2 regions of the Streptomyces sp. NPDC017225 genome follow, and region 1 is predicted to be linked to the other one. Evidence: predicted binding sites of a transcription regulator. Region 1 holds the regulator's gene; the other holds the start of a gene.
What was found. Region 1 encodes HspR, which represses chaperone genes until heat shock. Its sites were predicted from a motif close to TTGAGNNNNNNNNNCTCAA; they were not measured.
Positions count from the first base shown of each region.

Region 2: the regulator HspR is predicted to act here: its motif matches at 1,174-1,192, upstream of lon (endopeptidase La).

Region 1 covers NZ_JBIRNE010000012.1:184,839-188,242, forward strand. The annotation lists gene grpE (nucleotide exchange factor GrpE) at 1-72, shown strand, start outside; gene dnaJ (molecular chaperone DnaJ) at 106-1,311, shown strand; gene ACH4NX_RS25420 (heat shock protein transcriptional repressor HspR) at 1,317-1,772, shown strand; gene ACH4NX_RS25425 (sugar ABC transporter substrate-binding protein) at 1,947-3,062, shown strand; gene ACH4NX_RS25430 (LuxR C-terminal-related transcriptional regulator) at 3,222-3,404, shown strand, end outside.
Region 2 covers NZ_JBIRNE010000004.1:474,340-477,743, reverse strand. The annotation lists gene lon (endopeptidase La) at 1-1,151, opposite strand, end outside; gene ACH4NX_RS12835 (spermidine synthase) at 1,334-2,038, shown strand; gene ACH4NX_RS12830 (response regulator transcription factor) at 2,161-2,901, shown strand; gene ACH4NX_RS12825 (HAMP domain-containing sensor histidine kinase) at 2,898-3,404, shown strand, end outside.

The DNA of each region.
Region 1 (3,404 bases):
GGAAGTACGGGTAACGCCGGAACCACTGGTAACGCCGGGAACAAGGAGAGCGGTGGCCCGGAGGAGGGCTGAGCTCGAAGTGACGAGAGAGGAGGGACGTCGGGGATGAGCACCAAGGACTTCATCGAGAAGGACTACTACAAGGTCCTCGGCGTCCCCAAGGACGCCACCGAGGCCGAGATCAAGAAGGCGTACCGGAAGCTCGCCCGCGAGTACCACCCGGACGCCAACAAGGGGAACGCCAGGGCGGAGGAGCGCTTCAAGGAGATCTCCGAGGCCAACGACATCCTCGGTGACCCCAAGAAGCGCAAGGAGTACGACGAGGCCCGCAGCCTCTTCGGCAACGGCGGTTTCCGTCCGGGGCCGGGCGCGGGCGGCGGCGGTACCTTCAACTTCGACCTGGGCGACCTCTTCGGAGGCGGCGCCCAGGGCGGAGGCGGGGGCCAGGGCGGAGCCGGCGGCTTCGGCGGCGGGCTCGGCGACGTCTTCGGGGGCCTGTTCAACCGCACCGGAGCCGGCGGCGCCGGCGCCGGCACGCGGACCCAGCCGCGGCGCGGCCAGGACATCGAGTCCGAGGTCACCCTGAGCTTCATGGAGGCCATCGAGGGCGCGACGGTCCCGCTGCGGATGTCGTCGCAGTCACCCTGCAAGGCCTGTTCGGGCACCGGCGACAAGAACGGCACGCCGCGCGTGTGCCCGACCTGCGTCGGCACCGGTCAGGTCGCCCGGGGTTCGGGCGGTGGCTTCTCGCTCACCGACCCGTGCCCGGACTGCAAGGGCCGCGGTCTGATCGCCGAGGACCCCTGCGACGTCTGCAAGGGTTCCGGACGCGCCAAGTCCTCCCGGACGATGCAGGTCCGCATTCCGGCCGGGGTGTCGGACGGCCAGCGCATCCGGCTGCGTGGCAAGGGCACGCCGGGCGAGCGGGGCGGCCCGGCGGGTGATCTGTACGTGGTCGTGCACGTCAAGGACCACCCCGTCTTCGGCCGCAAGGGCGACAACCTCACCGTCACCGTCCCGGTGACGTACGCCGAGGCGGCCCTCGGTGGCGAGGTCCGGGTCCCGACCCTGGGCGGCCCGCCCGTCACGCTGAAGCTGCCGGCGGGCACACCGGGCGGGCGCACCATGCGCGCCCGGGGCAAGGGCGCGGTCCGTAAGGACGGCACCCGCGGTGACCTTCTGGTCACCGTGGAGGTGAGTGTTCCGAAGGACCTGACGGGGAAGGCTCGTGATGCGCTGGAGGCGTATCGCGAGGCGACCGCGGACGAGGATCCGCGGGCGGAGCTGTTCCAGGCCGCGAAGGGAGCATGACGGAGATGGACGGTCGTCGACGCAATCCGTATGAACTGACCGAGGACACCCCGGTCTACGTCATCTCGGTGGCGGCCCAGCTCTCCGGCCTGCACCCGCAGACCCTGCGCCAGTACGACCGCCTCGGCCTGGTCTCCCCGGACCGCACGGCCGGCCGCGGCCGTCGCTACTCGGCCCGCGACATCGACCTGCTCCGTACGGTGCAGCAGTTGTCGCAGGACGAGGGCATCAACCTGGCCGGAATCAAGCGCATCATCGAACTGGAGAACCAGGTCGCCGCGCTCCAGGCCCGCATGGCGGAGCTGCAGGACGCCCTCGACGGGGCGGCCACGGCGATGCGCCAGCGCGAGGCGGCGGTACACGCCTCGTACCGCCGCGACCTGGTTCCGTACCAGGAGGTACAGCAGACCAGCGCCCTGGTGGTGTGGCGGCCCAAGCGGCACGGTCAGTCCCCCGACTGACCGGCCGCACAAGGCAGAACGGCGACGACAGGCCCGTGGGTTCGACCGAACCGACGGGCCTGTTCGCAACGGTGCTGTCTCATTGGTCTAGTACTTCTTGACGATTTAGTGAAGACAGCGTTGGCTTCCTTCACCTGGGTCACCACAACGCCCGTGTGTCGGAAGGTAAGTGCAGTGAACAGCCGTGCCCGTCGTATCGCCATATCCGTAACCGCGCCCATGATGATCCTTCCGCTGGCCGCCTGTGGCGTGCTGGGAGCGACGGAGAGCAGTGACGAGGCGAGTCCGACCAAGGGCAACGACATCACCGTGGGCCTGCTGCTTCCGGAGAAGGAGAACACGCGGTACGAGCACTTCGACTACCCGTTCTTCAAGGCGAAGGTCGCCGAGCTGACGCGTGAGCAGGGCGACGTCAAGTACGCCAACGCCGAGGGGAAGGCCTCGAAGCAGGCCGCCCAGATGCAGCAGATGATCGACGAGAAGGTCGACGTGATCGTCCTGGACGCGGTCGACGCGAAGTCCATCAGTACCAGCGTGGAGGATGCCGACGACGCCGGCATCCCGGTCATCGCCTACGACCGGCTGGCCGAGGGCCCGGTCGACGCCTACATCTCCTTCGACAACGAGCTGGTCGGTGAGGTCCAGGGCCGCTCCCTCGTCGAGGCGCTCGGCGAAGGCGCGGACAGCTCCGACAAGATCGTCATGATGAACGGCTCGTCCACCGACCCGAACGCCAAGCAGTTCAAGGCGGGTGCGCTGGCCGAGCTGAACGGCAAGGTGACGATCGCCCAGTCCTTCGACACCAAGGACTGGAAGGCGCAGAACGCCGAGGCGAACATGATCGAGGCGATCGAGAAGATCGGCCTGAAGAACATCGCGGGCGTCTACTCCGCCAACGACAGCATGGCGGGCGGCATCATCAAGGCCCTGGAGGACGCGGGCGTCACCGACCTGCCGCCGATCACCGGCCAGGACGCGGAACTCACGGCGGTGCAGCGGATCGTCACCGGCGAGCAGTACATGAGCGTGTACAAGTCCTACCCGCAGGAGGCCGAGAGCGCCGCGGAGATGGCCGTGGCGCGGATCCAGGGCCGGGACATCCAGTTCGACGCGCTCGCCCGCGACAAGGTCGACAGCCCCACCCACAAGGGCATCCCCGCACAGCTCGTCCCGGTCGTCGCCCTGACCCAGGAGAACCTCGAGCAGATCGTCGCCGACGGCTTCTACAAGGTCTCCGACATCTGCACCGCCACGTACGCGGAGGCCTGCGCGGAGATCGGGCTGAAGTAGTCCCGGTCCGGTTCCGGCACACCTCCCCGGCACCCTGGGTGTACCGCCGGAAACCGGTGTTTTCCGGCCGCCTCCCTGTGCGGAGCCGTGTTGCGGACCCGGTCCCGGCCGCGCATAGTTGCGCTGCGGAAAGAGCCGGAACCGGGGGTGGGATGGGCGATGGCCGGGCACGGGGCGGATGAGCATCCACACGGTGCCGACCGGCTGTGCGCGGCCGGGGACCGCGTGTACTCCCGGGCCGTACGACGCGGCCGGTTGCCCCGTCGGGACGCGGACTCGGTGCCCTGCCTGCTGGAGCTGGCCCTGCTGCACCCCGACCCCGACGACATGGACTGGCTGGTG
Region 2 (3,404 bases), on a different contig from region 1:
GCGTGGGCGACGGACTCGCCGAGGCTGGTCTTGCCCACGCCGGGCGGGCCGACCAGCGCCAGGACGGCACCGCCGCGCCGGCCTCCGACGACACCGAGGCCCCGGTCGCCGCGCCGCTTGCGCACCGCCAGGTACTCGGTGATCCGCTCCTTGACGTCGTCCAGGCCCGCGTGCTCGGCGTCGAGGACGGCCCGGGCGCCCTGGATGTCGTAGGCGTCCTCGGTGCGTACGGTCCACGGCAGTTCGAGGACGGTGTCGAGCCAGGTGCGGATCCAGGAGCCCTCGGGCGACTGGTCGGAGGACCGCTCCAGCTTGTCGACCTCCTTGAGCGCGGCCTCGCGGACCTTCTCGGGCAGATCGGCGGCCTCGACGCGGGCGCGGTAGTCGTCGGACTCCTCGCCCTCCCGCTCGCCGTTGATCTCGCGCAGCTCCTTGCGTACGGCCTCGAGCTGGCGGCGCAGCAGGAACTCCCGCTGCTGCTTGTCGACGCCCTCCTGGACGTCCTTGGCGATGGTCTCGGCGACGTCCTGCTCGGCGAGGTGGTCGCGCAGCTGCTGGGTGGCGAGCCTGAGGCGGGCGACCGGGTCGGTGGCCTCCAGGAGCCCGATCTTCTGGTCGGTGGTGAGGAAGGGCGAGTAGCCCGAGTTGTCGGCGAGCGCGGAGACGTCGTCGATGGCCTGGACGCGGTCCACGACCTGCCAGGCACCGCGCTTGCGCAGCCATGCCGTGGCCAGCGCCTTGTACTCCTTCACCAGCTCGGTGACCTGGCCGGGCAGGGGCTCGGGCACGGTCTCGTCGGCGGTCGTGCCCTCGACCCACAGCGCGGCGCCGGGGCCGGTGGTGCCGGCACCGATCCGCACGCGGCCGAGGCCTCGGATCAGGGCGCCCGGGTCGCCGTCGGCCAGCCGGCCGACCTGCTCGACCGTGCCGAGGACGCCGGTCCTGGCGTAGGTGCCGTCGATCCGCGGGACGAGCAGGACCCGGGGCTTGCCGGGCTCGGAGCTCGCGGCGGCCTGGGCGGCCTCCACCGCGGCCCGTACCTCGGCGTCGCTCAGGTCCAGGGGCACGACCATCCCGGGCAGCACCACCTCGTCGTCGAGCGGCAGCACGGGCAGGGTGAGCGGTGTGAAGGCTTCGGACTCAGCAGCCATGATCTCCCCTTCGGCAGTCAAGTTGAGTTACATCGACTCAATGAAAGGGAGTCACGGATTGTTCCCCAACCGGTGTTCGCTGTGAGCGATCAAGCGTCGAGGCGCTTCGGCGGCCCGCCCACAGGCGCAAGCACGGCCCGGCCGTCCGGCATTCCCCCTCGGCCGGCTGCCAGGATGGGTCGATGCCCATCACTTCCCATGACTCCTACGACTACGACGTCCCCGAAGTGCTGGACCGTCGCGAGGGCCCGCACGGTGAGGTCGTCCTGCGCCGGCACGGGGCGTTGCTGCAGATCATCGCGAACGGCTGCTTCCTGATGGACACCTCCGACGGGCGTTCGGAGCGGCGGCTGGTCGACGCGGCGGCCGACGAGCTCGCCGCCCGCGGCGGGCGGCCGGCGCCGCACCTCCTCATCGGCGGGCTCGGTGTCGGCTTCTCGCTCGCACACGCGGCCGCCGATCCCCGCTGGGGGCGGATCGCGGTCGTCGAACGCGAGCGCGCCGTCATCGACTGGCACCGGGAGGGACCGCTGGCGGCGCTGTCCGCCGAGGCGCTGGCCGATCCGCGGGCGGAGATCGTGGAAGCGGATCTGGTGCGGTACGTCAATGAGACTTCCGACACATACGACGCGCTCTGCCTCGACATCGACAACGGCCCCGGCTGGACCGTCACGGAGGGCAACGACGGGCTGTACGCCCCGGCCGGACTGGCGGGCTGCGCGCGGGTGTTGAGGGCGGGCGGGGTGCTTGCCGTGTGGTCTGCCCAGCCCTCCCCGGAATTCGAAGAAACCTTGCGTAATGCCGGTTTCCCACAGGTGCGTACCGAAGAGATCCCCGTTGCCCGGGGCGTTCCGGACGTCGTCCACCTCGCCGTCGGGCCTGGATAGCAAAGGGACGGTGACTCCCCGTACGCTGCTGCCCTGACGCGGTCATTCAAGCGTCGATCGCAGTCATGCGCAGACGAGGGATCACCCCACTGATTCCGGTAAGCACACCTCAGGGGCGGGCGATGGAGCAGACACAGACCTCCCACAACGGCACGGCGACGGCTACTCCGGGCGCTCAGCGACGGGTGCTGGTGGTCGAGGACGACCAGACGATCGTGGACGCCATCGCGACCCGCCTGCGCGCCGAAGGGTTCCTGGTGCAAACGGCGGGCGACGGTCCGGCCGCCGTGGACACCGCCGAGGCATGGCAGCCCGACCTGCTGATCCTCGACATCATGCTGCCCGGCTTCGACGGTCTGGAGGTCTGCCGGCGCGTGCAGGCCGCCCGGCCGGTGCCGGTGCTGATGCTCACCGCGCGGGACGACGAGACGGACATGCTGGTCGGCCTCGGCGTGGGCGCCGACGACTACATGACCAAGCCGTTCTCGATGCGCGAGCTGGCCGCGCGCGTGCACGTACTGCTGCGCAGGGTGGAGCGGGCCGTCGTGGCCGCCTCGACGCCGCGCAGCGGCATCCTGCGCCTCGGCGAGCTGGAGATCGACCACGCGCAGCGCCGGGTGCGGGTGCGCAGCGAGGACGTCCACCTCACCCCCACCGAGTTCGACCTGCTGGTCTGTCTCGCGAACACCCCGCGCGCGGTGCTCTCCCGCGAGCAGCTGCTGGCCGAGGTGTGGGACTGGGCGGACGCCTCCGGCACCCGGACCGTGGACAGTCACATCAAGGCGCTGCGCCGCAAGATCGGCGCCGAGCGCATCCGTACGGTGCACGGCGTGGGCTACGCGCTGGAGACGCCGACGCCATGAGCCGAGGACGGGACGCCGCGCGGCGGGGCTCCGGCTCCCGGACCCCTGGTACCCGGACCCCCGGTTCTGGGACCTCCGGTTCCCGGCCCTCCGGTTCCCGGTGCCCCGGCTCCCGGAAGACCGGTTCCCGAAGCTCCGGTTCGCAGAGCACCGGGGAGCCGTGGGGCGGCGTACGCCCGTTCTCGATCAAGACCAAGCTCGGCGCGCTGGTCGTCACGTCGGTGCTGATCACCACCGGTCTCTCGGTGATCGCGGTGCACACCAAGACGGAGCTGCGCTTCATCACGGTCTTCTCGATGATCGCCACGCTGCTGATCACCCAGTTCGTGGCGCACTCGCTGACCGCGCCCCTGGACGAGATGAACGCCGTGGCCCGGTCCATCTCGCACGGCGACTACACGCGCCGGGTCCGCGAGAACCGCCGCGACGAGCTGGGCGACCTGGCCGTCACCATCAACCGCATGGCCGACGACCTGGAGGCCCAGGACCTCCAGCGCAAGGAG